DNA from 3 places in the Pseudomonas sp. LB3P58 genome. Region 1 is predicted to be linked to each of the others. Evidence: predicted binding sites of a transcription regulator. Region 1 holds the regulator's gene; each other region holds the start of a gene.
What was found. The regulator sigma-54, encoded in region 1, starts transcription at its own class of promoters, with help from an activator protein. The targets are predictions, from matches to a motif close to ANTGGCATNNANNTTGCTNT.
Positions count from the first base shown of each region.

Region 2: ACYZTZ_RS23580 (pilin) is a predicted target of sigma-54. The motif match lies at 3,920-3,939, and genes of this name have one in related genera.
Region 3: flhA (flagellar biosynthesis protein FlhA) is a predicted target of sigma-54. The motif match lies at 2,195-2,214, and genes of this name have one in related genera.

Region 1 is NZ_JBUBVE010000001.1:298,451-308,069, forward strand. Features, by position in the region: gene ACYZTZ_RS01290 (class II fumarate hydratase) at 1-628, shown strand, start outside; gene ACYZTZ_RS01295 (hypothetical protein) at 656-1,084, shown strand; gene ACYZTZ_RS01300 (superoxide dismutase) at 1,086-1,697, shown strand; gene ACYZTZ_RS01305 (ZIP family metal transporter) at 1,728-2,621, shown strand; gene ACYZTZ_RS01310 (HPr family phosphocarrier protein) at 2,629-2,904, opposite strand; gene rapZ (RNase adapter RapZ) at 2,920-3,777, opposite strand; gene ptsN (PTS IIA-like nitrogen regulatory protein PtsN) at 3,780-4,244, opposite strand; gene hpf (ribosome hibernation-promoting factor, HPF/YfiA family) at 4,257-4,565, opposite strand; gene ACYZTZ_RS01330 (RNA polymerase factor sigma-54) at 4,640-6,133, opposite strand; gene lptB (LPS export ABC transporter ATP-binding protein) at 6,318-7,043, opposite strand; gene lptA (lipopolysaccharide transport periplasmic protein LptA) at 7,043-7,591, opposite strand; gene lptC (LPS export ABC transporter periplasmic protein LptC) at 7,578-8,150, opposite strand; gene ACYZTZ_RS01350 (KdsC family phosphatase) at 8,158-8,682, opposite strand; gene ACYZTZ_RS01355 (KpsF/GutQ family sugar-phosphate isomerase) at 8,682-9,619, opposite strand, start outside.
Region 2 is NZ_JBUBVE010000001.1:5,059,820-5,069,438, reverse strand. Features, by position in the region: gene ACYZTZ_RS23595 (prepilin peptidase) at 1-837, opposite strand, end outside; gene ACYZTZ_RS23590 (type II secretion system F family protein) at 839-2,056, opposite strand; gene pilB (type IV-A pilus assembly ATPase PilB) at 2,059-3,759, opposite strand; gene ACYZTZ_RS23580 (pilin) at 3,986-4,396, shown strand; gene ACYZTZ_RS23575 (BON domain-containing protein) at 4,716-5,072, shown strand; gene ACYZTZ_RS23570 (DUF2845 domain-containing protein) at 5,360-5,656, opposite strand; gene ACYZTZ_RS23565 (DUF748 domain-containing protein) at 5,656-8,607, opposite strand; gene ACYZTZ_RS23560 (class I SAM-dependent rRNA methyltransferase) at 8,701-9,619, opposite strand, start outside.
Region 3 is NZ_JBUBVE010000001.1:1,103,531-1,113,149, forward strand. Features, by position in the region: gene fliR (flagellar biosynthetic protein FliR) at 1-17, shown strand, start outside; gene flhB (flagellar biosynthesis protein FlhB) at 21-1,160, shown strand; gene ACYZTZ_RS05140 (hypothetical protein) at 1,338-1,997, shown strand; gene flhA (flagellar biosynthesis protein FlhA) at 2,234-4,363, shown strand; gene flhF (flagellar biosynthesis protein FlhF) at 4,375-5,703, shown strand; gene fleN (flagellar synthesis regulator FleN) at 5,820-6,650, shown strand; gene fliA (RNA polymerase sigma factor FliA) at 6,647-7,387, shown strand; gene ACYZTZ_RS05165 (chemotaxis response regulator CheY) at 7,555-7,926, shown strand; gene ACYZTZ_RS05170 (protein phosphatase CheZ) at 7,957-8,745, shown strand; gene ACYZTZ_RS05175 (chemotaxis protein CheA) at 8,783-9,619, shown strand, end outside.

The sequences.
Region 1 (9,619 bases):
GCAATTCAAGCCGGGCGTGGATCTGTTTGCGCTGATCGGCTCTCAGGACACGGCGGTCAGTGTTTCCGGTCAGCTCAAGGCCACGGCCGTTTCGCTGATGAAAATCGCCAACGACCTGCGCTGGATGAACTCCGGCCCGCTGGCCGGTCTTGGTGAAATCGAACTCGAAGCCTTGCAGCCGGGTTCTTCGATCATGCCTGGCAAGGTCAACCCGGTGATCCCGGAAGCGACCGCCATGGTCGCCGCTCAGGTCATCGGCAACGACACGGTTATCACCATCGCCGGTCAGTCGGGCAATTTCGAGCTGAATGTCATGCTGCCGATCATCGCCCAGAACCTGCTGAGCAGCATCGAGTTGCTGGCCAACTCCAGCCATCTGCTGGGTGAAAAGGCGATCGCCAGCTTCAAGGTCAACGAAGCCAGGCTTAAGGAAGCGCTGTCGCGTAACCCGATCCTGGTCACCGCGCTCAACCCGATCATTGGTTACCAAAAAGCCGCGGAGATCGCCAAGAAGGCCTATCAACAGGGCCGTCCGGTGATCGATGTCGCTCTCGAACACACCGACCTGACCCGCCGCCAGCTTGAGGTTTTGCTGGACCCGGAAAAACTCACCGCAGGCGGCGTGTAACCACCGCAACCGCTTTGGAGGCTCACCATGGAACACTGGAAACGCACGATCGAACGGGCAAATCGTTGTTTCATGCAGGGCGAATATGTAGATGCCCGCGAGGCTTACTTGCAGGCATTGGCCCTGGCCCAGGTGTTGTTCGAGCGCTGGGCGGATGCCGACGAAGCGGTGGCTGCCTGCGTGATTTCCCACCACAACCTGGCGGATCTGCATTTGCGTCTGAACCAGCCTGAGGAGAGCGCCGAGTACCTGTGCGCCATCCATCAGCGGTTGTTGCAGACCATGCAGGACCCACGGCTGGCGCCGGCCCTGCGTGAAGCAGCGTTGCGCCAAAGCAGCAAAACCTACGTCGAGCTGCTGAATTTCATCAGCGAACACGGCGAATATCCGCGCACCCATCGTCTGCTGCACATCGATGCCGCCCCGTCTGCGCCCCTACATCATGGAGTTCATTGAAATGGCTTTTACCTTGCCTGCCTTGCCCTACGCATACGACGCCCTGGAACCGCACATCGATGCGCAGACCATGGAAATCCACTACACCAAGCATCACCAGACCTACATCAACAACCTCAACGCTGCGGTGGAAGGCACCGAGTTTGCCGAGTGGCCGGTGGAGAAGCTGGTGTCAGCTGTCCAGCAACTGCCGGAGAAGTTGCGCGCGGCGGTAATCAATCAGGGCGGCGGGCATGCCAACCATTCGCTGTTCTGGGAAGTGATGGCGCCCAACGGCGGCGGCAATCCTGAAGGTTCCTTGGCTGAGGCGATCGATGAGCAACTGGGCGGCCTGAGCAGTTTCAAGGAAGCCTTCACCAAAGCCGCGCTGACTCGTTTCGGCAGCGGCTGGGCGTGGCTCAGTGTGACGCCGCAAAAGACGCTGGTCGTTGAAAGCAGCGGCAATCAGGACAGTCCATTGATGAACGGTAATACGCCAATCCTCGGCCTGGATGTCTGGGAGCACGCGTATTACCTGCAATACCAGAACCGTCGCCCGGAATACATCAACGCGTTTTACAACGTGATCAATTGGCCTGAAGTCGCTACGCGCTATCAGGCTGCACTGGTTTAAGACTTCTGCAAAAACAATCCAAGGCTGGCTATGGGCACTGAAACACTGGCGATCGGAAGTGGACGAATGTTTCGTTACGCATTCGGATCGCTGTTACTGCTGGCAGGCATGACGTTAATGGTTGCCCAAGGCTTGGCGTGGCTGGACCTCGAGCCGAAACTGCTGCGCGCGCTGCAAGGCGGGGCGATCTGCGCTCTGGGTACAGCCTTGGGCGCGGTGCCCGTGCTGGTGATTCGACGGATGCCTCAGGCGGTCAGCGATACGCTGCTCGGTTTTGGGGCCGGGGTGATGCTCGCGGCGACAGCGTTTTCGTTGATCGTTCCGGGGATCTCTGCCGCTGAATACCTGGGGCTGACGCCTTGGGCGGCCAGCGGACTGATCAGTTTCGGCATCATGCTGGGTGCGTTCGGATTGTTCCTGGTTGATCGCAAGGTGTCAGGTGCGTCGCCGGAAATGCTCGTAGGCACGCTGGAGCGACCGGTCATCCCGCCGCGAATCTGGTTGTTTGTGTTTGCGATCATTGCCCACAACATCCCCGAAGGCATGGCGGTCGGTGTGTCGGCGGGGGGTGGCATGCCCGACGCCGATAGCCTGGCCATGGGCATCGCCTTGCAGGATGTGCCGGAAGGTCTGGTGATCGCGCTGGTATTGGCCGGGGCAGGGATGTCGCGGGTCAAGGCGTTCCTGATGGGTGCTGCGTCAGGTCTGGTCGAGCCGCTCTTCGCGTTGTTGTGCGCCTGGCTAGTGAGCCTGGCCGAATTGTTGTTGCCCTTGGGGTTGGCGCTGGCGGCCGGGGCAATGTTGCTGGTGGTCACCCATGAAGTCATCCCCGAGTCGCGCCGCAATGGTCACGACAAGCTTGCAAGTCTTGGGTTGCTGATCGGGTTTTGCTTGATGATGGTGATGGATACAGCGCTCGCTTAGGCGAGCGTTATTCGCCTTCGCCGAAGTAGTCATTGATCAAATTCACCAATGCCTGCAGCGCCTCATCAGCTTGTTCACCTTCGGTGCTCAGGTGGATTTTGGTGCCCTTGCCCGCAGCGAGCATCATCATTGCCATGATGCTTTTTCCGTCGACCGTGGATTCCGGCGTGCGTCCTACTCTGATCGTGCAATCCTTGAACTCACCGGCGACGCCAACGAATTTTGCAGAAGCGCGGGCATGCAGGCCCAGCTTGTTGATGATTTCAATTTCCAGAGCAGGCATCGCGGTGTGAATCCTTTAGCTGAGGTCGCGGTGGCGAACCTGGACATTCTTCAGGGATTTTTGCAGGGCCTGGCCCAGACGTTCGGTCAGGTAGACGGAGCGGTGATGGCCGCCGGTGCAGCCAATGGCAATGGTGACATAAGCGCGGTTGCTGGCGGCAAAGCGTGGTAGCCACTTGAACAAGTAGGTGGATATGTCCTGGAACATCTCTTCGACGTCCGGCTGTGCCGCCAGGTACTCGGCAACCGGTTGGTCGAGCCCGGACTGATCGCGCAACTCTGGCTTCCAGTAAGGGTTCGGCAGGCAGCGCACGTCGAACACCAGATCAGCGTCCACCGGCATGCCACGCTTGAAGCCGAAAGACTCCACCAGGAACGCCGTACCGGGTTCGGGCTGGTTCAGCAGGCGCAGCTTGATGGTATCTCGCAGCTGATACAGGTTCAGGTTGGTGGTGATTACTTTGAGATCGGCGAGGTCGGCAATCGGCCCGAGCAGGGCGGTCTCATCGTTGATGGCCTCGGCCAGCGAGCGATTGGCATTGCTCAGCGGGTGACGACGGCGGGTTTCCGAGAAGCGTTTGAGCAAGGTTTCTTCGTCGGCGTCCAGATAAAGCACATCACACTGGATATGCCGGCTGCGCACTTCTTCCAGCAGTTCGGGAAACCGCGACAAGTGACTCGGCAAGTTGCGCGCATCGATGGATACGGCAACCAGCGGTTGTGCCAGCTCGGTGTGAATCAACGCGCGTTCGGCCAGTTCCGGCAGCAGGCCGGCGGGCAGGTTGTCGATGCAGTAGTAGCCGTTGTCCTCGAGAACATCGAGTGCGGTACTTTTACCTGAGCCGGAGCGGCCACTGACGATGATCAAGCGCATGATTAATGACCGTTTTGCTCGTCCAGGACAACCTGATACAAGGCTTCATTGCTCGGGGCGCTGCGCAGTTTTTCGCGCACTTCCTTGCGGTCGAGCATGCTGGCGATCTGGCGCAGTAACTCCAGGTGCGCATCGGTAGCGGCTTCCGGGACCAGCAGAACGAACAGCAGGTCAACCGGGGCACCGTCGATGGCGTCGAAATCAATGGGTGCATCAAGGTGCATCAGGGCGCTGATGGGCGAGGTGCAGCCCTTCAGGCGGCAGTGGGGAATGGCGATGCCGTTGCCAAAACCGGTTGAGCCGAGTTTTTCACGGGCAATCAGAGCCTCGAAGACATCTTGCATCTCCAGATCCGGCACTTCTTTGTGGATAAGGTTGGCAATTTGCTCGAGGGCTTTCTTTTTACTGCCGCCCGGCACGTTCACGAGGGAACGGCCGGGGGTCAGGATGCTTTCAAGTCGGATCATGGGTTGGGAGTGTTAACGACCGGTCGCGCCCTGGAGGAGGCTTTGGGTCTTTTCCTTATGCTTTTTGAGTTGTTTATCCAGCTTGTCGGTCAGTGCGTCGATCGCCGCGTACATATCGGTATGCTCCGCGTTTGCGACCACTTCATTGCCGGGAATATGCAGCGTGGCTTCGATTTTCTGCTTGAGCTTTTCGACCGTCATCGTGACTTGCACGTTGGTGATTTTGTCGAAATGCCTCTCTAATCGTTCGAGTTTTTCGCCGATGTAGGTGCGAAGAGGTTCGGTCACTTCCAGTTGGTGTCCACTGATGTTGACTTGCATACAGCTTCTCCTTCGTTGCCAGTGCATAAAGCGGCAGGCAGAAATGCCTGCCACTGGAACGCTGTGGCGTGGCTCTACATCAACCGCTTACGTTCGCTCGAAGGCGCGATCCCGAGGGATTCGCGGTACTTGGCGACGGTGCGGCGAGCCACCTGAATGCCTTGTGCCTCCAGTAAACCAGCGATCTTGCTGTCACTCAACGGCTTTTTCTGATTTTCCGCGGCAACCAGTTTTTTGATGATCGCGCGGATCGCCGTGGACGAGCATTCACCGCCCTCGGAGGTGCTGACGTGGCTGGAGAAAAAGTATTTCAGTTCATATATGCCCCGTGGGGTATGCATGAATTTCTGCGTGGTCACCCGTGAAATCGTCGACTCGTGCATGCCCACCGCTTCGGCGATGTCATGCAGGACCAGCGGTTTCATGGCTTCGTCGCCGTATTCAAGAAAACCGCGCTGATGCTCGACGATCTGAGTGGCTACTTTCATCAGGGTTTCGTTGCGGCTTTGCAGGCTCTTGATGAACCAGCGGGCCTCTTGCAACTGATTGCGCATGAAGGTGTTGTCGGCGCTGGTGTCGGCGCGGCGCACGAAACCGGCGTATTGAGCGTTGACCCGCAGTCGTGGCACGGATTCCTGGTTCAGCTCGACCAGCCAGCGCTCGTTGTCCTTGCGTACGATCACGTCGGGAACGACGTATTCGGCTTCGCTGGACTCGATCTGCGAGCCTGGGCGCGGGTTGAGGCTCTGCACCAGTTCAATCACTTGGCGCAGTTCGTCTTCCTTGAGCTTCATGCGACGCATCAGCTGGCTGTAATCGCGGCTGCCGAGCAGGTCGATGTAATCGGTGACCAGGCGTTTGGCCTCGACCAGCCAAGGCGTCTTGGCGGGCAACTGACGCAATTGCAGCAGCAGGCATTCGCCCAGGTTGCGGGCGCCGATGCCAGCGGGTTCGAATTGCTGGATGCGGTGCAGGACGGCTTCGATTTCGTCCAGTTCGATGTCCAGTTCCGGGTCGAAGGCTTCGAGAATCTCCTCGAGGGTTTCGTCCAGGTAGCCCTGATTGTTGATGCAGTCGATCAGGGTCACGGCGATCAGGCGATCAGTGTCGGACATCGGTGCCAGATTCAGTTGCCACAGCAGGTGGCTTTGCAGGCTTTCGCCGGCCGATGTACGGGTGGTGAAATCCCACTCGTCATCATCGTTGCTCGGCAGGCTGCTGGCGCTGGTCTGGTAGACGTCTTCCCACGCGGTATCGACGGGCAGTTCGTTGGGGATGCGCTCGTTCCAGTCGCCTTCCTCGAGGTTATCAACCGTCGGGGCGGTTTCCTGATAGGAGGGTTCCTGAATGTCGACGTTGGGTTGCTGTTCGGCTTTGTCGGCCAAGGGGTCGGCGTTATCGAAGTCGTCGCCTTCTTCCTGGCGTTCGAGCATCGGATTGGACTCCAGGGCCTCCTGGATTTCCTGTTGCAGGTCCAGGGTCGACAATTGGAGCAGGCGGATGGCCTGTTGCAGCTGCGGTGTCATCGTCAGCTGCTGGCCCATTCTCAAGACTAGCGATGGTTTCATGGCAGGGGCTTAACACCTTATTCGCCGGCGCACATGCGCCATCCACTACAGGGCGCCGGAGCGCCAAACATAAGCAAATTATATGCCCGAAACTGCAGCGTTTGCCTAGAGCGCTGTAACAATAAAAAAATGTTGATTTTTTATCGAGACAAGCGCCCGAGCAACCAGCCAGACACCTCAGTGCTTACAGGCGGAACTCATGGCCCAGATACACTTCCTTGACCAGGTCGTTGGCCAGGATGGTGGCAGAGTCACCTTCGGCGATCAGCTGGCCATCGTTGACGATGTAGGCGGTTTCGCAGATATCCAGGGTTTCACGGACGTTGTGGTCAGTGATCAGCACGCCAATGCCCTTGGCCTTGAGGTGATAGATGATCTGTTTGATATCGCCCACCGAAATCGGGTCCACGCCGGCGAACGGTTCGTCGAGCAGGATGAATTTCGGGTTGGTAGCCAGTGCCCGGGCGATTTCCACGCGGCGGCGTTCACCACCGGACAGGCTCATCCCGAGGTTGTCGCGGATGTGGCTGATGTGGAATTCCTGCAGCAGGCTTTCCAGCTCTTTGCGACGACCGGCCTTGTCGAGTTCCTTGCGGGTCTCGAGGATCGCCATGATGTTGTCGGCTACCGAGAGTTTGCGGAAGATCGATGCTTCTTGCGGAAGATAGCCGATGCCGGCCTTCGCACGACCGTGCATAGGCTGGTGGCTGACATCCATGTCGTCAATCAGTACGCGGCCCTGATCGGCCTGTACCAGACCGACAATCATGTAAAAGCAGGTGGTCTTGCCGGCGCCGTTGGGACCCAGCAGGCCGACGATCTGACCGCTGTCGATCGACAGGCTGACGTCACGCACGACCTGGCGGCTCTTGTAGCTCTTGGCCAGATGCTGAGCTTTCAGAGTTGCCATTACTGGGCCTTTTGCTCGTCGGTTTTCTTCTTCGGCTGGATCACCATGTCGATGCGCGGACGCGACTCGGTGACCTTGTTGCCCGTCGCGCGACCGGCGCTCGCAAGCTTTTTGACCGTGTCGTAGACGATTTTCTCGCCTTGGGTGACGTTGTTGTCCTTGTCGATGACTTTCGCCTTGTCGATCAGCACAACGCGGTTTTGCGAGGCGTGGTACTGAATAGTCACTCCCCAGCCCTGAACGGGCTTGGTGTCGCCCTGGGTTTGCATTTGCTCGAAATAGGCGAGGTTGCCCACCGAAGTCACCACGTCGATGTCGCCGGTCGGGGTGCGGGTGATGGTCACAGTATTGCCTTTAACGATCATCGAGCCCTGAGTGATGATCACGTCACCTTTATAGGTGGCAATGCCATTCTTGTCGTCCAGCTGGGCGTCGTCGGCCTGGATGCGGATAGGCTGCGCTTGATCGGTCGGCAGAGCCCAGGCGCTCACGCTTCCCAGTGCTGCGCTCAGACCGAGCAAAATAGGGAGGGTTTTAACGAGCCTCATACTGTCCTCTTACGTTAGATAGCAGGTGTATCCTGCTTTCTTTCAAATACGCTTTCATTCCCTTGCCAGTCGACACACCACCAGCGCCGTCGATTCTAACGGGTTGCTCGGTCTGCGCATATTGCTGCTGCGGGAACACTGTCATGCGGGTGCTGGTAATCAGGGTCTTGCGGTTTTTCTCGTCGAAGCGCGTGATGCGCACCGAGTCAATCAGTTCGACCTGGGTGCCGTCGGGATTCACTTCGCCGTGCTCGCTCTGGATATGCCACGGAAACTCGGTGCCGCGGAACATGTTCAGGTCGGGATTGGTCAACAGCGTCACTTCGGTGGCTTTCAGGTGTTCAACCTTGTCGGACGTCATTTCGTATTGCAGTTTGCCGTCCGGCAGGTATTGCACGCTGTGGGCGTTGATCGCGTAATAGTCGATCGCGGTTTCATCGATCTTTGCCACCGGCTGATCGAGGAAGCGTTCCGGGCTGATGTTCCAGTAGCCGACCGCCGCGAATATCGCTGCGATGCAACCGAACACCAGGAATTTGCGAAACTTTTTGCTCAGCATAGTTGGCTCACAGGTACGCGGCGTTTGCCGCATCAAGGCGGCCCTGCGCGCGCAGGATCAATTCGCAGAATTCTCGAGCGGCACCCTCGCCACCGCGGGCCTGGGTGATGCCGTGGGCGTGTTCACGGACGAAACTGGCAGCGTTTGCCACCGCCATGCCCAGGCCGACGCGGCGAATCACCGGCAGGTCCGGCAGGTCGTCGCCGAGATAGGCAACTTGCTCATAGCTTAGGTTGAGTTGGGCAAGAAGCTCGTCGAGCACCACCAGTTTGTCTTCGCGCCCCTGGTACACGTGTGGAATACCGAGGTTCTTCGCTCGTCGCTCGACCACCGGGGTCTTGCGGCCGCTGATGATAGCGGTCTGCACACCGGCTGCCATCAACATCTTGATGCCTTGGCCGTCGAGGGTGTTGAATGTCTTGAATTCGCTGCCGTCTTCGAGGAAGTACAGGCGTCCGTCGGTCAGTACGCCATCGACGTCGAAAACCGCCAGTTTGATGTTCTTGCCGCGTTGCAGCAGGTCGGTGCTCATCACATTACTCCTGCGCGCAGCAGATCGGACAGGTTGAAGGCGCCGATCGGACGGTCCTCCTTGTCCACCACTACCAGCGCGTTGATTCGATGGTCTTCCATGATTTTCAGGGCTTCGGCTGCCAGCATATCGGCCCGGGCGGTCTTGCCATGAACAGTCATGACCTCATCGATGGTCGTATGGTGGATGTCGATGGTCCGGTCAAGGGTGCGGCGCAAGTCGCCGTCGGTGAAGATCCCGGCCAGTTTGCCGTCGGCCTCCACAATCGCGGTCATGCCCAGGCCCTTGCGGGTCATTTCCATCAAGGCGTCCTTGAGTAGCGTGCCACGTTGCACCTGGGGCAGCTCTGCGCCGGCGTGCATGACGGTTTCCACTTTCAGCAGCAGGCGTCGGCCAAGCGCGCCGCCGGGGTGGGAAAAGGCGAAATCTTCAGCGGTAAAACCGCGGGCTTCCAGCAGCGCAACGGCCAGGGCGTCGCCCATGACCAGCGCGGCAGTGGTCGACGAGGTCGGTGCCAGGTTTAGCGGGCAGGCTTCGTGCTCGACGTGCACGTCGAGGTTGACTTCGGCAGCCTTCGCCAGCGGTGAGTCAGGGTTGCCGGTCATGCTGATCAATTGAATGCCCAGGCGCTTGATCAGCGGCAGCAGGGTGACGATTTCATTGGTGGAGCCGGAGTTCGACAGCGCCAGGATGATGTCGTCGCGGGTGATCATGCCCATATCGCCGTGGCTGGCTTCGGCCGGGTGCACGAAAAAGGCCGTGGTGCCGGTGCTGGCCAGGGTGGCGGCGATCTTGTTGCCGATGTGCCCGGATTTGCCCATGCCGACCACGACTACGCGGCCTTTGCTGGCCAGAATCATCTCGCAAGCGCGTACGAAATCTGCGTCGATACGGGGCAACAAGCCTTGTACGGCTTCCAGTTCGAGGCGGATGGTGC
Region 2 (9,619 bases), 4.8 Mb from region 1:
TATTTGACCACCCCAGAGCAAGGCAATCCAGCCGGCAATTGCCAGAAAGGGTCCGAAGGGGATCGGCGTTGAGGTTTTCGCGTTGCGCAAACGCAGCAAAATCACGCCGACAACGGCGCCCACCATCGACGATAACAGGATGGTCAGAGGCAAGATTTGCCAGCCACCCCAGGCGCCGAACATCGCTAACAACTTGAAATCACCGTGGCCCATGCCGTCCTTGCCGGTGATCAGCTTGAACAGCCAGAACACCGACCACAGCGCCAAATAGCCGGCCACAGCGCCCCACAACGCTTCATGCAAGGACACGAAAAGTCCGAAGCTGTTGACGATCAGCCCCAGCCATATCAGCGGCAGCACCAGCACATCCGGCAGCAGTTGGTGCTCGGCGTCGATCAGGCTCATGGTCAGCAACCCCCAACTCAGGAGCAGCGCCATGCAGGCCTGCCAGCCGAAACCGAAATGCCAGGCGACGAACGCCGATAGCAGACCGCAGGCCAGTTCGGTCAGCGGGTAGCGTTTGCTGATGGCTGCCGTGCAGTTCGAGCATCGACCCCGTAAGAGCAGATAACTGAGCACCGGAATATTTTCCCAAGCACGGATTCGATGGCCGCAATGTGGGCACTGGGAATGGGGCAGCATCAGGTTGAAGGTCGGCAGCGGTGTTTCGCCTGGCAAGCCCAACACTTCACGAGCCTCCTCACGCCATTCGCGGTCAAGCATTTTTGGCAGGCGCCAGACCACCACGTTGAGAAAGCTGCCAATCAGCAGGCCGACCAACATGGCGGCGATCACGAAGGTCAACGGGTAGAGGGTCAGAATGTCGTTCAAGGGCATGTCAGATCGCTGAGCCAAGTTGGAAGATGGGCAGGTACATCGCAACCACCAGGCCACCGACGATAACACCCAGCACCACCATGATGAACGGCTCCATCAGGCTGGTGAGGTTATCGACCATGTTGTCCACTTCGTCTTCATAGAAACTAGCGACTTTGTCGAGCATGTCATCCAGTGCGCCGGACTCTTCGCCAATCGCGGTCATCTGGATCGCCATGTTCGGAAAGATACCGGAGGCGCGCATGGAAAAATTCAGCTGCATACCGGTCGACACGTCCTGCTTGATGCGCAGCACTGCACGCTTGAACACGATGTTGCCGGTAGCGCCGGCCACCGAATCCAGGGCTTCCACCAGTGGCACACCCGCCGCAAAGGTAGTCGACAGTGTGCGGGCGTAACGGGCCACGGCGGACTTGTACATCAGCGTGCCAATCAGCGGCAGTTTCAGCAGCCAGGTGTCCATTCGGTCCCGAAAGCCTTGTGACGTTTTAAAGGCATGGCGCACGCCGAAGATGGCCGCGACCAGCACGCCAAGCATCGCCCACCACCAGTCCTGCATGAATTCCGAGAGGCCGATGACCATCACCGTGAAGGCTGGCAATTCGGCGCCAAACCCTTTGAACACCGATTCGAACTGTGGCACCACTTTGACCAGCAGAATCCCGGTCACAATGATCGCGACGAACACCACTGCCAGTGGGTAGGTCATGGCTTTCTTGATCTTGGCTTTGAGGCTTTCGCTCTTTTCCTTATAGGTCGCCACTCTATCCAGCAGGGTATCGAGGGCACCGGCCTGCTCGCCGGCATCGACCAGGTTGCAGTACAGCTCATCGAAATACTGAGGCTTTTTGCGCAGGGAAGCGGCGAAGCTGTTACCCGCCGCGACTTCCTGTTTTACCTCGTCTACCAGTGTGCGCATGGCCGGGTTATCAAAGCCTTCACCGATGATGTCGAAAGACTGCAACAGCGGTACGCCGGCCTTCATCATGGTCGCCATCTGCCGGGTGAACAGGGCGATGTCCTGGGCCTTGATGCGCTTGCCCAGGTTAAAAATCGAGGTGGACTTTTTACGTACCTTGCCGGGGGTGATGCCCTGCTTGCGCAATTGGGCCTTGATCAACGCCGGATTCTGGCCGCTCAATTCTCCCGTCATTTTCGTGCCTTTGCGGTCTGTGCCTTCCCAGGCGTAGACGCTGATTTTTGCTGCTTTGACCGCCATATTCAGTCCTTGGTGACCCGGTTGATTTCTTCAAGGCTGGTGATGCCTTGCATGGCCTTGAGCAGGCCTGACGTGCGCAGGTCGTTGAAACCGTCTTTACGCATCTGACTGTCGATTTCCAGTGAGTTGCCTTCGGCCATGATCAGCCGTTGCAGGGCCGGGGTATTCTTCACCACTTCATAAATCCCTACTCGCCCTTTGTAACCGTTGTTGCAGTGATCGCAACCGACAGGCTCATAGATCGTGAATGAGCCGATGCGTTCCTCGGGGAAGCCTTCCCTGAGCAGCGCCGCCCGGGGAATCTCGATGGGTTTCTTGCAATGGCTGCACAGCTTGCGTGCCAGGCGCTGGGCAATGATCAGGCTGATCGAGGTGGCAATGTTGAAACCCGCAATGCCCATGTTGTGCAGGCGAGTCAGGGTTTCGGCGGCGCTGTTGGTGTGCAGGGTCGACAGCACCAGGTGACCGGTTTGGGCGGCTTTGATGGCGATTTCGGCGGTTTCGAGGTCGCGGATCTCGCCGACCATGATCACGTCCGGGTCCTGACGCAGAAACGAGCGCAGCGCCTGGGCGAAATCCATTCCCTGTTTGGGATTGACGCTGACCTGGTTGATGCCCTCCATGTTGATCTCAACCGGGTCTTCGGCGGTGGAGATGTTGATGTCCACGGTGTTGAGAATGTTCAGCCCGGTGTAGAGCGACACGGTCTTGCCCGAGCCGGTGGGCCCGGTCACCAGAATCATCCCCTGTGGCTGCTTGAGGGCGGCCATGTACAGGTCTTTCTGATCGGGCTCATAGCCGAGGGCGTCGATGCCCATTTGGGCGCTGGACGGGTCGAGGATCCGGATCACCACTTTCTCGCCCCACAGGGTCGGCAGGCTATTGACCCGAAAGTCGATGGATTTGCTCTTCGACAGGCGCATCTTGATCCGCCCGTCCTGGGGCCGGCGCCGCTCGGAGATGTCGAGGCTGGCCATGACTTTCAGCCGCGCGGCGATGCGATTGGCCAGGTGAATCGGTGGCTTGGCGACTTCACGCAAGATACCGTCGGTGCGCATCCGCACGCGGTAGGTTTTTTCGTAGGGCTCGAAATGCAGGTCGGAAGAGCCGCTTTTGATCGCGTCCAGCAGCATCTTGTGGACGAAGCGCACCACAGGCGCGTCATCGGCATCCTGTCCGGCGATGGCGTCCTGTTGATTGTCATCGATCGACTCGATGTCCACACCATCGAGGTCAACGTCGGCCATGTCTTCCAGGCCGGTGCCTTGGGTATCGAAGAATTTTTCGATGGCGTCGCTGAGCTTGTCGTCCTCCACCAGGATGGCTTCAGTATTCAGCCCGGTGCTGAACTGGATGTCATTGATGGCTTGCTGATTGCTCGGGTCGGAAACGCCCACAAACAACTTGTTGCCGCGCCGCCAGAGGGGCAGCGCGAGATGCTGGCGAATCAGCTTCTCGCTGACCAGACCCTTGGGTTGGACTTCCTTGTCCAGACAGTTGAGGTCGAGCAAGGCCATGCCGAAGTGTTCCGAAGCGATCTCGGCGACCTGGCGACTCTTCACCAGTTTGTTCTGCACCAGATAACTGACCAGGGAGATTTTGTTGCGTTGGGCTTGCTGATACGCCTGTTGCGCGCTTTTGTCAGTGAGCAGCTCGGCCAGGACCAATTGCTTGGCCAGACCGCTAAGGGCGATGTCATTCATTGGGATACCGGACGCAGACAGTTCATGACTTATAGCCTAGTCAAGGGAAGGAACCAAACCAGCGGCGTTCAGGTGACAAAAAGTGTCAGATAGTGCGGATTCTGGGGGTAGGAAAGGGCGTTGCACTCGGCTCACGTCCCGGCCAACAGGGGGCGCGGCGCTTGGCATGGGCTGTGCTGCGGCTAGTTCAGATCATGAGATTTCGACTCATGCATGGAGCTTGTCTATGAAGACTCAAAAAGGTTTTACCCTGATCGAGCTGCTGATCGTGGTGGCGATCATCGGGATTCTGGCGACGTTTGCGTTGCCGCAGTACTCCAAGTATCAGGCCCGGGCCAAAGTCACGGCCGGCCTGGCTGAGATCAGCGCGTTGAAAGTGCCTTTCGAAGACATCATCAACCAAGGCACCGATCCCACCCTCGCCCTGATCGGTGGTACGGCGACCACGGGTAATTGCACGGTTACGGCGTCGGGTACCGCCACTACCGGTGCGGGTACTATTGGCTGCACGATCCTCAATGCACCAGGACCAGTACTCAGTAAAACCATCACGCTTACGCGCACACTCGCCGGTGGCTGGACCTGTGCCACCACGGCTTTACAAGAGTACGCTCCTAAAGGCTGCACCGGCGCCTGATCTACATTACCAGGCATAGCCAATGCCCCGCGTTTCACGACGTGGGGCATTTTTTGGTTCGCTGTTCGGGGAAAAATCGAGTAATTGAGAAAACTTCCAACAATTCATGGCCTTAGGCCTGCGGAAAAACCCGCAACTTGCATGTCGATAATTTCGAAGTCATGCATTTTGCATGATTTCGAAAATCAGGTGATTTTGTAAGCTATTGATTTATATGTATTTGTTGGTTGTCTCAAACTTGGCACAGCGTTCGCACTATCTCCAGTAACCCTGCTGACAAGACACGCAGCAGACTTTATGAAAAACAGGAGTTACTCGTATGAAGAAGTTCGCTATCGCTGCCGCTACTGCTACCGCGTTGACCCTGACCATGGCCAACGTCGCATTTGCACAGACCACCCAAGCCACCCAGGCTCCGATGACTCTGGCGGCGGGTGAAGTCACCAAAGCCAAAGAAGCTACTTCCGATACCTGGATCACCACTAAAGTCAAAGCCGACCTGGTGACGGAAAAAGGCATTCCTGGCACCGACATCAAAGTCGAAACCAACAAAGGCGTAGTGTCTCTGTCGTCCACCGTTGCGGTAACTGACGCTCAGAAAGCCACCGCCGTGGCGATCGCCAAGAAAATCAAAGGCGTCCAGGCGGTCTCCGCTGACGGCCTGAAAGCCGAGTAAGGCAAGACTTCTCGCCTGGACTGGGAGAAGGCGCGACAGGCGGGCCGAGCAATACGTCTGCCGCCCCAGGAGAGTTCATGCGAAAGGCCATAAGGATGTGGCCATTACAGGCCCCGGACATTCGTGTCAGGGGCCTGTTCTATTTGTGAGCGACGCAAAACCAAATGTGGGAGCGAGCTTGCTCGCGATTGCTGACTAACATTCGACACCTATGTTGAATGAAAGACCGCTATCGCGAGCAAGCTCGCTCCCACATTGACTGGGGTCTACATAAGATTGTGGGGGACTCAGTTACCGCGCTTGCTGGTGATCTGCTTCAAACGATTACCTTCAAAGCGCAGGTACTGGTACATCCCGCCGTTGGGTCCGTAGGTCCATTCCTCGACTTGAAACTCTTCCCGCCGGTTGGCGCTGCGCTTGTAGCCCAACAGATCACGGCTGACCGGTTCTCCACATTTCTGCAGCACTTCGCTGGACCTGTCCCCGACACTGACCAATTGACTGCCGCAGCGCAGGGTATCCGCCGCCGAGGCCTGACAGGCGGCCATCGCCAGAGCCAGGCTCATCAGCCATTTCGCGCACATCACTCGGCGTCCAGATGCAGCGGCGTAACCACTCGACCGTCACTTTCCGCTTCGCCGAGGTTAGCGTCGATGAAGTACACGCGGTCATCGGCCAACTGACCCTTGTCGACCAGATAATCCTTGATGCTGCTGGCGCGCTCCTGACCCAACTGACGCAACAGCACGTCGCTGGAACTCCAGAACTTGATCACGTATTCGCGCATTTTTACCGTGCGTTCTTCCTTGCCAAGATCCTTCCACTCGGCGGGCGGCTGCGTCTTCAGACGCGTGCGGTAGATCCCTTCCAGTAGCGGACCTTTCTCGTTATCCGGTACTGCCAGCAATGAAGCCTGAGCCGGCACCTTGTCACCGCGACGCTGGAGCATTTTGTAGTAGTTGTACTGGTATTCCCGTTCCAGACGTTGCTCGGCGATCAGCGGGCCATCGCTGCTGGCGGCCGCCGTGCCTTCGATTTCCAGACGCAGGGCCGGACGTTCCTTGAGGGCCTGGGACAGTTTGACCAGCGAGCCCTCGGCCTCCTTGCTCAGGTCGCTTGAACCCGGAGCAAACGACACAGAGCCCAAATCTTCCGAACCGCCGCCACTGACCAGTCCGCCAATCATTTTGAACGGTGCTGCGGCGGCTTTGACGATCAGGTTGCGCAAGGTCTGCCAGACAATCGGCATGATGCTGAACTGCGGGTTGTTCAGGTCGCCGGTCACCGGCAGTTCGATGGAAATCTTGCCGTCGACGTCCTTGAGCAACGCGATCGCCAGTTTCAGCGGCAGGCTCACGGCGTCCGGACTGTCGACTTTCTCACCCAGTTGCAGCTGTTCGACCACCACTTTGTTTTCGGCCTTGAGCTGGCCCTTGGTGATCAGGTAATGCAGGTCGAGATTGAGCCGGCCCTTGCGGATGCGGTAACCGGCGAACTTGCCGGAGTAGGGCGTGAGCGTGGTCAGTTCAACACGTTTGAAACTGGTGGCGATATCGAGGCTGGCCATCGGGTCGAACGGGTTGACCGAGCCCTTGATGGTGACCGGTGCATAGCGGTCGACTTTGCCTTTGATATCGACGCTGGCCGGTTTCGCCTGACGGCTGTCGATGGTGCCGATTTGCCCATTGAGCTGTTGAATGGCCGTGGCGAAATTCGGGGTCAGGCTGAAGTCGGCGAAGTTGGCCGAGCCGTCATTGATGGCAATGCCACCAATGTGGATGCCCAGCGGTTTTTCCTTGCTGACAGGTTTGGCGGCAGCCGTTTTGGCGCCTGAGTCGGCCGGTTGCGGGATCAGCAGATCATCGATGTTGGTGGTGCGGTCATCGTTGATCATGAAGCGCGCATAAGGCTGGAACAGGTTGACCTTGTCGATCGACAGGCTGTCGCCGTGCTGATAGTTCAGGCCTTCGAGCACCAACTGCTGCCACTTGAGGAAGTCGCGGGTTTTGAGGGTGTCGAGGGTATGCAGTTGATCTACCTGAGCACGGCCGGTGACGCTGAATGCCAGCGGCTCGGTGCTTTTCAGATCGACCGCCAGATCGCTGCCGAGCATGCCGCTGCGCAGTTCCAGACGAATGAACGGGTTGATATAGGACTGGGCGACGCGCAGGTCGATGTCCTTGGTTTGTACGTTTAACCTGGCGCTGACCGGGGCCAGATTGACGATACCGTCTGCCGTGATCTTGCCTTGCTTGCCCACGCCCGTATCGAGCTTGAGGTTGAAAGGCGAGCCATTGAGGCTGTCGAAATTCTGCAGGTCCAGGTTCAACGGGCCGACATCCAACGCTACGGCGGGTTGCGCTTTGCGGTCAGCCAGATGCACCTGGTAATTGCGCAGTTGCACGTCTTTGAGCAGCACCTGCCATGGCTTGCTCGGTGGCGCCGGGGCGGGTTTCGGTGAATCGGCGGCTGCCGGGGTGCTGGCCGGTTCGGCCTTGGCTTTGACGGCTGCTTTGGACGGTTGGCTGGCGAACAGTTTCTGCCAATCGAGTTGCCCGTCGGCCTCGAGGGCGGCCCAGGTTTCCAGTTTCTGGCTGCGGATCTTGCCGACGACCACTTGCTGCTTTGCCAGGTCGACGGTGGTTTCACTGATGTCCAGACGCTCGAGTTTCGCCAGCGGTCGACCGTCTGGTGCTTTGATCGCGAACGGCGCGATGCTGACGGCGACGTTGCTCAACAGCAGTTCGGTTTCCTTGGCCAGGTTGAGTTTGTAGTCGGTGCTGAGGCTCATGACGCCGTCTTCGAGCACCAGTGGCACCGAGTCGCGCACATAGGGCCAAAAGGATTTCATCTTGCCGTTGGTGATCTTCAGCTTACCTTCGGAGGCGATCGGGATCAGGCTGAAATTGCCGGTCCAGTCGATCTGTCCACCTGCCGGGCCGATGGCCACCAAGGTCATGTCGGCACTGTCTTCAGGCAGGGTACTGAGGTTTTTCAGTTCGAAGTCGAGTTTGTCGTAGAGAAATTCGATGGGTTCGCTGGGGCGTTGATCCTGGAAGTGCACAACACCGCCGGCCAGTTTGATCCGCTCGATGCGCAACGGGAACGGTTTGGCGTTCGGGTCGGCGGGCGTCGGCTCGCTGGCGGGGATTTTGAACAGGCCAAGCAGATTGAGCTTGCCGTCCTTGCCGAAGAGGATTTCGGTCTTGGGTTTGTCTATTTCGATATCGGACAGGTGCAGCGCCTTGGTCCAGAGGCTGTCGATCTGCAGGTTGGCGTACAGGCGTTCGAAGCCAACCTGTTCCTTACCCGGCTCGCCGATGATCAGGCCCCACAGGGTCACTTCAAGGCTGAACGGGTTGAGTTCGATCCGCTGAATCGTGGCGGGCGTCGTCGCGTAGTTGGCCAATTGTTGGTTGGCCACCCGTAACGCGATGCCCGGCAAAATCAGAAACCCCAGCAGGCTGTAGAGGGCTAGAGCGGTCAACAGAGCGCCAATAGCGCGAATCAATCCTTTGGGCATGTGTGGCTTCATCTGTCTGAATCGGAGTGCGTTGGAGTATGGCACGCGTTTCCGGTTCCGAAGTGATCAAGCTTTATAGGAATTATCTGATTTTTCGGACGAATCTCAGAGTTGCAGAATCAGGGTTTTCAGCGGCGGCTGCTCATCCATTGACGGAAAATCGCCGCCCGGTTTCATCACTGTCCACTCGCGCACCGGCCGGCCGGCTTTCTCTGCACAACGCAAAACCTGATCGCGCCAGTCGTCCATGCTGACTTTTGCCAGGTTGTTGCAGCAGATCAACACGCCATTGTCGGCGGTGGTCAGCAATGCCGGCTTCAGCAGGCTCTGATAGTCGCGCAGCAAGTCGACGGTGCCGAAAGCACTCTTGGCCCAGGCCGGCGGGTCCAGCAGCACCAGGTCGTACTGACGCTGTTCCAGACGCTGATAGCTCGGCAGTTTTTGCCCGCGGCGCTGGCTGATCGGCAGGCCGGCCAACTGGCGAATCGCCGGGAAATAGTCGGACTGGATGAAGTCCATGGTCGGCAACTGGGGATTGAGCAGGCCGTTCTCACGGCCGACGGCCAGGTTGCCCTCAGCGAAGTCGAGGTTGCAGACTTCGCTCGCACCACCGGCCGCTGCACTCAGGCCTACGCCACAGGTGTAGGCGAACAGGTTCAGCACGCTTTTGTTTTTGCTGTGCTGCTTGACCCAACCGCGCGTGTTGCGCAGGTCAAGAAACAGCAGCGGATCCTGGCCGGCGTGGCGGCCGCGAACCCGGTAGTTCAAGCCCCATTCGTGACCGATCAAGTCTTGCAGGGCGGCCTCGTCGGCGTGGTAGACGGTGTCTTCACGGTCGATACGCGAGTTGCCCCGGGAGCGATCGTTGTAGACCAGCAGCGTTTCGAGGCCCAGGTGCTGATTGATGGTGTCGTGCAGTTGCAGCAGCGCATCTCGTTCCAGCGACTGGTGAAAGCTTTGCACCAGCAATTGCGGGCCGTAGCGGTCGATCGTCAGGCCGCCAGCGCCTTCCTGGCTGCCGTGG
Region 3 (9,619 bases), 810 kb from region 1:
TGGCACAGGCGCGCTGAGTCATGGCTGAGAGCGAAAGCGGTCAGGACAAAACAGAAGACCCCACGGAGAAGCGTAAAACTGATTCCCGTGAGAAGGGCGAGATTGCGCGCTCCAAGGAACTCAATACGCTGGCGATCATGTTGGCCGGTTCCGGTGCGCTGCTGATTTTCGGCGGGGCGTTGGCGCAGGATCTGATGGATCTGATGCGGATGAATTTTTCCCTGCCGCGTGAAGTCATCCTCGATCAGCGCTCCATGAGTACCTACCTCATGAACTCAGGGCTGATTGCTTTGCTGGGGATCCAGCCGATCATGATTACCCTGGTGTTGGCTGCATTGATTGGGCCTATCTCCCTGGGTGGATGGCTTTTTTCGGCTGGCACCATGGCGCCGAAGTTCAGTCGGATGAATCCTGCCGCCGGCCTCAAGCGGATGTTTTCGACGAAGGCGCTGGTGGACCTGCTCCAGGCGTTTGCGAAGTTTTTAATCATCCTGACGGTGGCTCTGAAGGTGTTGTTGTCGGACATCGACGACCTGATGCGCATTGGGCACGAGCCGTTGGAGCTTGCGGTCATCCACTGTCTGCAAGTAGTGGGCTGGAGCGCTTTGTGGATGGCCTGCGGGCTGATCATCATTGCAGCGGTGGACGTGCCGGTGCAGCTTTGGGAAAGCCACAAGAAACTGCTGATGACCAAGCAGGAAGTGCGTGACGAGCATAAGGATCAGGAAGGGAAGCCAGAGGTTAAACAACGGATTCGCCAGCTGCAGCGCGACATGTCCCAGCGCCGGATGATGGCGGCGATTCCCGACGCCGATGTGGTGATCACCAACCCGACCCACTACGCCGTAGCGCTCAAGTACGATCCAGACAAGGGTGGGGCGCCGATGCTGATCGCCAAGGGCAGCGACTTCCTGGCCTTGAAGATCCGTGAAATCGCTGTGGCCAACGAAGTGCTGCTGCTTGAGTCGCCGGCACTGGCGCGTTCGATCTACTACTCCACCGAACTTGATCAGGAAATCCCTGGCGGGCTCTACCTTGCCGTCGCCCAGGTACTGGCTTACGTCTACCAGATCCGCCAGCACCGTGCCGGCAAGGGCAAACGCCCGGATCCGCTCAAGGACGATTTGCCGATTCCGCCGGATTTGCGGCGCGATTCCTGAGCGCCACCGTCCGTCTGAAAACGCTGTGTACCTGGTAGTTCTGACAGTAGACACACTTCCTCTTAAGCGTTGTCATGGCCTTGGGAATTCTCCCGTTCGATGTCCTTGCTATGGTCGTTCAATGAGTCGATTGATCACTATGGATGGGCGTTCATTCAGGCATTTGAGGTTACGGTCATGGCAGAGCGTGAATACAGAAAGCTTCAAGGGATGGCGTTGGAATTTGTTTCGGGAGTCCTGGAGGAGGATCGGCTCGAGCGCACGATCAGTTACTCGGCTACGTTCGACATGACGCTGGACTTTACGCATTTTGTGCAGATGGCCAATGCCTATATTCCGGGTTATCTGAGCAACCCTATCAATGCGATTCGCCCCGAACTGGACGGGTTCGGCTACCACTATGCATACAATTACTTCTTCGGTGCTGCTGGCAATATTGGTGATAACCGCGCGTTGTTCGATGTCTTCACGTCCCCCCGTTATTACATGGATCAGTGGTCAAGTGGAGGGCTGGAGGAGCGTTATCACAAACCCCAATTCAGTGTGGTCGATGGCCGTTTGCACGTTGTCGCGCGCAAGGACTTTCGTTGGGAGAGCAAGCGTGAGATCAACGTCGAAGATCTGCCGGTCATTCCCTTTCAATGGGCGCTTAACCTCATGCAGGGGCACGACTTTTCTGGTCAGAAGGCACCTTTAACCATCGTGGTGCTCGGTTACGCTGAGGAGGATTTTGTCGCGGTAGAAGGTCTTCAAATGCATAGAGGTACACGGTACATGGTCGGCAAGGCGCTTCATTTCGGTCCGATCCACAAAGAGCAGATTCTGACGGCGCGTTAATCCCTTTTGTAGCAGCTGTCGAGCCTGCGAGGCTGCGTCCGGCTGCGAAGCAGTCGTAAAACCTTGCGAGGAGTTCGTAGAGCGCGATCCCGCCTCGAACGCTCGACAGCTGTTACAAAAGCTCAATAGATCCCTCTATTTCCTGCCTTGGCAAAAGTTGGAAGGCTTCTTGCAGTAGCGGCTCTGCGCCTGCTTCAGGCGTCAAAAAGTTTGCTTTAAAGGAACGGGGAATACCGGTGGATCGCTCTCAGTTACTCAACAGTGCTCGCACAAACGTTGCCGACTTAAGTCGGGGCAATCTGGGTGTGCCGTTGTTGCTGCTGGTCATGCTGGCGATGATGATGTTGCCGGTGCCGCCGTTCCTGCTGGACGTGTTCTTCACGTTCAACATCGCGTTGTCGATTGTCGTCTTGCTGGTCTGTGTTTACGCCTTGCGGCCGCTGGATTTCGCGGTGTTCCCGACCATTCTGCTGGTGGCGACGTTGCTGCGACTGGCGCTGAACGTGGCCTCCACGCGGGTGGTGATGCTCCACGGTCAGGACGGCCATGCTGCTGCGGGTAAGGTGATCCAGGCCTTCGGCGAGGTGGTGATCGGCGGTAACTACGTGGTCGGTATCGTGGTCTTCGCGATTTTGATGATCATCAACTTCGTCGTGGTGACCAAGGGTGCCGGGCGGATTTCCGAGGTGAGTGCGCGTTTCACCCTCGATGCGATGCCCGGTAAACAAATGGCCATCGACGCCGACTTGAATGCCGGCCTGATCGATCAGAACCAGGCCAAACTGCGCCGGATGGAAGTGGCCCAGGAAGCCGAGTTCTACGGTTCCATGGACGGTGCCAGCAAGTTCGTTCGCGGTGATGCCATTGCCGGCCTGCTGATTCTGTTCATCAACCTGATCGGCGGCATGGCGGTCGGTATCTTCCAGCACGGCATGACCTTCGGCGATGCCGGTCGGGTGTACGCCTTGTTGACCATCGGTGACGGTTTGGTGGCGCAATTGCCATCACTGCTTTTATCTACAGCTGCAGCGATCATGGTGACCCGTGCTTCCGGTTCGGAAGACATGGGCAAGCAGATCAATCGCCAGATGTTCGCCTCGCCCAAAGCGTTGGCGGTAGCTGCTGGCCTGATGGCGGTCATGGGGCTGGTGCCCGGCATGCCGCACTTTTCCTTTCTCAGCATGGCAGCCCTGGCGGCTGGCGGCGCGTACCTGTTCTGGAAGAAGCAGAACGTGGTCAAGGTTCAGGCCCTGCAAGAGGTCAAGCGTCAGCAGGAACTGCTGCCATCACCGGCTCGCGCTCAGGAAACCAAGGAGCTTGGCTGGGACGACGTCACTCCGATCGACATGATCGGCCTGGAAGTCGGCTACCGGCTGATTCCGCTGGTGGACCGCAATCAGGGTGGTCAGTTGCTGGCGCGGATCAAGGGTGTGCGCAAGAAGCTGTCCCAGGACCTGGGCTTCCTGATGCCGACCGTGCATATCCGTGACAATCTTGACCTGGCGCCGAGTGCCTATCGCCTGACCCTGATGGGGGTGATCCTGGCCGAAGCGGAGATTTACCCGGACCGCGAACTGGCGATCAACCCGGGGCAGGTCTACGGTACGCTCAACGGCATTACCGCCAAAGATCCGGCTTTCGGTCTGGAGGCGGTCTGGATCGAAGTCAGCCAGCGTGCCCAGGCACAATCCCTCGGTTACACCGTGGTCGATGCCAGTACGGTAGTGGCAACCCACTTGAACCAGATTCTGTACAAGCACTCGAGCGAGTTGATCGGTCACGAAGAAGTACAGCAACTCATGCAATTGTTGGCCAAAAGCTCGCCAAAACTGGCCGAAGAGCTGGTGCCGGGTGTGGTGTCTCTGTCGCAGTTGCTCAAAGTATTGCAAGCCTTGCTGGCCGAACAGGTGCCAGTACGGGACATTCGCAGCATTGCCGAAGCTATCGCAAACAACGCCAGCAAGAGTCAAGATACTGCCGCGCTGGTGGCCGCGGTGCGTGTCGGCGTATCCCGCGCAATCGTCCAAAGCATTGTAGGGACTGAGTCGGAGCTGCCAGTTATCACGCTGGAGCCAAGGTTGGAACAAATATTGCTCAATAGTCTTCAGAAGGCAGGACAAGGCTCGGAAGAGGGCGTTCTGCTGGAGCCAAGCATGGCTGAGAAGCTGCAACGCTCGTTGATCGATGCGGCGCAGCGTCAGGAAATGCAAGGTCAGCCGGTGATTCTGCTGGTAGCCGGTCCGGTTCGCGCGATGCTGTCGCGATTCGGCCGATTGGCAGTCCCGGGTTTGCATGTGTTGGCTTACCAGGAAATTCCTGACAACAAGCAAGTGACCATCGTTGCGACAGTAGGGCCCAACGGCTGAGGTAGTGGTTTATGCAAGTTAAGCGTTTTTTCGCCGCCGATATGCGTCAGGCCATGAAACTGGTTCGTGATGAGCTGGGCGCTGATGCCGCCATCATTGGCAACCGCCGGATCGCCGGTGGTGTCGAGCTGACGGCTGCCCTGGATTACAAGTTGTCGGCGCTGGCTCCGCGCGTTCCGAACATGGAGCTCGAAGATGAACTGCGCAAGACCCAATCGCGGATCGTCACCGCCCAGGCTGAACTGAGCCTGCGCAGCGATGGCGAGAGCGATAAGTCCACCAATCGCCAATTGTTCGCCGGCTTGCCGCTGACCGCCGCCGAGCCACTGATCGAGCCGACCTACACCGAACCCCGCCGTCCTGCACCGGCTGCGGCACCTGCCTCCGGTGGCGTCGACCCACGGGCGTTCGACTCGATGCGTTTCGAACTCAACAGCCTGCGCGAACTGATGGAAGTGCAACTCGGCTCCCTGGCCTGGAATCAGCTGCAAGGCAGCCGTCCGGCCCAGGCCAATCTTTGGCGTCGCCTGCAACGCATCGGCCTGTCCGGCCCGTTGTCGCGCGATTTGCTGGCGCTGATTACCGATATTGAAGAACCTCGTCAGGCCTGGCGCATGTTGCTGGCACACCTGGCGCGGATGATCGCCACACCGGAAGTCGAGCCTCTGGAAGAGGGCGGCGTGATTGCCATGGTCGGCCCTGCCGGCATGGGCAAGACCACCACCCTGGCCAAGCTAGCGGCCCGTTACGTGCTCAAGTACGGCGCGCAGAATATCGCGCTGGTCAGCATGGACAGCTATCGAATTGGTGCTCAGGAACAACTCAAGACGTTGGGCCGGATCCTCAATGTGTCGGTGACGCATGTCGATCCGGGCCAATCGCTGGTGCAGGCGCTGGAGCCTTTGCTGCGCAAACGCGTGGTGCTGATCGATACCGCGGGCCTTCAGGCCAGCGATCCGGCACTGCGCATGCAGCTCGAAAGCCTGGCCGGTCGTGGCATCAAATCAAAAAATTACCTGGTCCTGGCAACCACCAGCCAGAAACAGGTTCTAACGGCCGCTTATCACAGTTACAAGCGTTGTGGGCTCGCTGGCTGCATCCTGACTAAACTGGATGAAACGGCAAGTCTGGGCGAGGTGTTGAGCCTGGCCATCAGTCATGAATTGCCGGTGGCCTACCTGACCGATGGCCCGCGGATTCCGGATGATTTGCATCTACCGCGTCGTCATCAGTTGGTCAGTCGCGCCGTCAGCGTGCAAATGCAAGAAGAACCCAGCGAAGAAGCCATGGCTGACATGTTCGCTGATATTTACCACAGCCCGACCAAGCAGGTTGGCTGAGGTATTAATGAACAGTTTTTGTACCTACATCGATGGTCTGCCATGCATTGTTCAGTTAGTGAACGCGCAGCCAGTAATGTGGCCTCCGTCTAAGTAAGACAAGGTAAAGAAAATTCATGGGCAGCATGCATCCCGTACAGGTGATCGCGGTGACCGGCGGCAAAGGTGGCGTCGGGAAGACTAACGTGTCAGTGAACTTGTCCCTGGCTCTAGCTGAGCTCGGCCGGCGCGTCATGCTGCTGGACGCTGATCTGGGGCTGGCGAACGTCGACGTCCTTCTGGGACTGACACCCAAACGTACTTTGGCCGACGTGATCGAAGGCCGCTGCGAGCTGCGCGACGTACTGTTGCAGGGCCCTGGCGGCATTCGCATCGTCCCGGCCGCGTCCGGCACACAGAGCATGGTTCATTTGAGCCCGGCGCAACACGCCGGCCTGATCCAGGCGTTCAGCGATATCGGCGACAACCTCGACGTGCTGGTGATCGACACCGCTGCGGGTATTGGTGAGTCGGTCGTCAGTTTCGTTCGCGCAGCGCAAGAAGTCTTGCTGGTGGTCTGCGACGAACCGACCTCGATCACAGATGCCTACGCACTGATCAAACTGCTGAACCGCGATTACGGCATGAACCGCTTCCGCGTCCTGGCCAACATGGCCCAGAGCCCGCAGGAAGGTCGCAACCTGTTCGCCAAGTTGACCAAGGTCACGGATCGCTTCCTTGACGTCGCCTTACAATACGTCGGCGCGGTGCCTTACGACGAAAGTGTGCGCAAGGCAGTGCAAAAGCAGCGCGCCGTCTACGAAGCCTTCCCTCGGTCCAAGTGCTCACTGGCGTTCAAGGCCATTGCACAGAAGGTCGATACCTGGCCGCTGCCTGCCAACCCGCGTGGGCACCTGGAGTTTTTCGTCGAGCGCCTCGTGCAACAAACCGCAGGACCTGTGCTATGACAGCCAGTGGCTACAACCTCTACAAGAAGTCGGCACGTGACGCGCAGTACGAGCTGATCGAGCGTTACGCGCCACTGGTTAAACGCATTGCCTACCACTTGCTGGCGCGTCTGCCAGCCAGTGTCCAGGTCGAAGACCTGATCCAGGCCGGGATGATCGGCCTGCTTGAAGTGTCGACCAAATACGACGCCAGCAAAGGCGCGAGTTTCGAGACGTACGCGGGCATACGAATCCGTGGCGCGATGCTCGATGAAGTACGCAAGGGGGACTGGGCGCCACGTTCGGTCCACCGCAATACCCGGATGGTCAGCGACGCAATTCGCTCTATTGAAGCTAAAACCGGCCGTGACGCTAAAGATCACGAGGTTGCGGCCGAACTCCAATTGAGTCTCGACGATTATTACGGGATTTTGAACGACACCCTGGGCAGCCGGCTATTCAGTTTCGACGATCTGTTGCAGGACGGCGAACACGAAGGGCTGCACGAGGATGGCGCCAGTGCTCATCTCGAGCCGTCACGCGATCTGGAAGATGAACGCTTCCAGGCGGCGCTGGCGGACGCGATTGCCAATTTGCCGGAGCGTGAGCGACTGGTGTTGGCGCTGTACTACGACGAAGAGTTGAATCTCAAGGAAATCGGTGAGGTCCTGGGGGTCAGCGAATCTCGGGTCAGCCAGTTACACAGCCAGTGCGCGGCCCGTTTGCGGGGGCGTTTGGGGGAGTGGCGAGCGCGCTGAAGGCAGTGTGGGGACACTGCGAACGCGGCGGGTGGGGTGTTGAACCGTACCGGTCCCGATCTGTTGTGCTCCAGACAGTCATTGAGTGCTTTGCCGGATTGATTGAAATGGCGCGTCCAGGTGCTGGGCGCGTTTAAGACTGCTTGGAGGTCGAATTGGACAAGAACATGAAAATCCTCATCGTTGATGACTTCTCAACGATGCGGCGGATCATTAAAAACCTGTTGCGTGACCTTGGGTTCACCAACACGGTCGAGGCCGACGATGGCACTACTGCCATTCCGGTTCTCAACAGCGGCAGCATCGACTTTCTGGTAACAGACTGGAACATGCCTGGCATGACCGGTATCGACCTGCTGCGCCACGTGCGTGCCGATGAAAAGCTCAAGCACCTGCCGGTGCTGATGGTGACCGCTGAAGCCAAGCGCGAGCAGATCATCGAGGCAGCCCAGGCCGGTGTTAACGGCTATGTGGTCAAGCCCTTCACGGCCCAGGCGTTAAAAGAAAAAATCGAGAAGATTTTCGAACGCATCGGTTGATGTGCGAAGCCACTGCGCCACGGGGGAGCTATGGAGCATAACGAGTCTTCACAGGGCGATTTCGAATCGACTCTGAAAAAACACGCGGTCGAACTGGTCGAAAGCCTTGAAAAAGGCAGGTTCGGCGACGCTGTGCAACTGATCCATGAGCTCAATCAGACCCGTGACCGTGGCCTGTATCAGGAAGTGGGCAAGCTCACTCGCGAGCTGCATAGCGCGATCGTCAATTTCCAGATTGACCCGCACATGCCGCAAGCCGAGGAAGTCTCGCAGATCACGGATGCCACCGAGCGTCTGGGTTATGTGGTCAAGCTGACCGAGGCGGCTGCCAACCGCACCATGGACCTGGTGGAAAACGCCACGCCGCTGGTCAACGGCCTGAGCAACGAAGCCCAGGCCTTGAGCACCGACTGGGGACGGTTCATGCGTCGCGAAGTCGGGGCTGAAGAGTTCCGCGAGCTGGCCCGGCGAGTCGACGGTTTCCTGACACGCAGCAGCGAAGACAATCGCGTTGTGTCGAGCAACCTCAACGACATTCTGCTCGCTCAGGATTACCAGGACCTCACCGGTCAGGTGATCAAGCGCGTGACCCAATTGGTCACCGAAGTTGAAAGCAACCTGCTCAAGCTCGTGCTTATGGCCAGTCAGGTGGACCGCTTTGCGGGCATCGAACATGACCGTGAAGCGATGCTGGCAGAAAAAGATCCGCAAAAACATCTCTCTCAGGGTGAAGGTCCGCAGATTCATGCCGATAAAAGAGAAGACGTTGTGTCCGGTCAGGACGATGTGGACGATTTGCTATCCAGTCTTGGATTTTAGGTTTTTAGGTTTTTAGACCTTTAGGAGCACCCCCTTAATGAGCTTCGGCGCCGATGAAGAGATCCTTCAGGATTTCCTGGTTGAGGCCGGCGAGATTCTAGAGCAACTGTCCGAACAGCTGGTCGAGCTTGAAAGCCGACCAGACGATGCGGACTTGCTCAATGCAATTTTTCGCGGTTTTCACACTGTAAAAGGAGGCGCCGGCTTCCTCCAGCTCAACGAGCTGGTGGAGTGCTGTCACATCGCCGAGAACGTGTTCGACATCCTGCGCAAGGGTGAACGTCGCGTCGACTCGGAACTGATGGACGTGGTTCTCGAAGCGCTGGATGCGGTGAACGGCATGTTTACCGAAGTCCGCGAACGCAGCCCGATCACGGCTGCCACGCCAGAATTGCTTGCGGCACTGGCCCGTCTGGCCGAGCCGCAAACCGCCGATGAAACGGCACCGGTCGCCGAGGTGGTGGAAGAACCTGCCGCCGAGAGCGAATCGGGTGACATCACCGATAACGAATTCGAACAACTGCTGGACTCGCTGAACGCCGTCAAGGCTCAGGCAGAAGCCCCGGCAGCTGTGCCAGCGCCGAGCAGCAATGCGGCGGCCAGCGACGAAATCACCGATGCCGAGTTCGAGTCGTTGCTCGATCAACTGCACGGTAAAGGCCAGTTCGCCGTCGATGCGGTAGCCCCGGCACCAGCCGCACCGGCTGCCCCGAAAGCGGCAGGCGACAGCTCCGATATCACTGACGACGAGTTCGAAGCACTGCTCGATCAGCTGCACGGCAAGGGCAACTTTGCCGTTGATGCGCTGGAATCGGCCATTGCTGCGGTCCCGGCCCCGGCTGCACCCACCGCTAAAGCGGCTGGCGGCGATCTG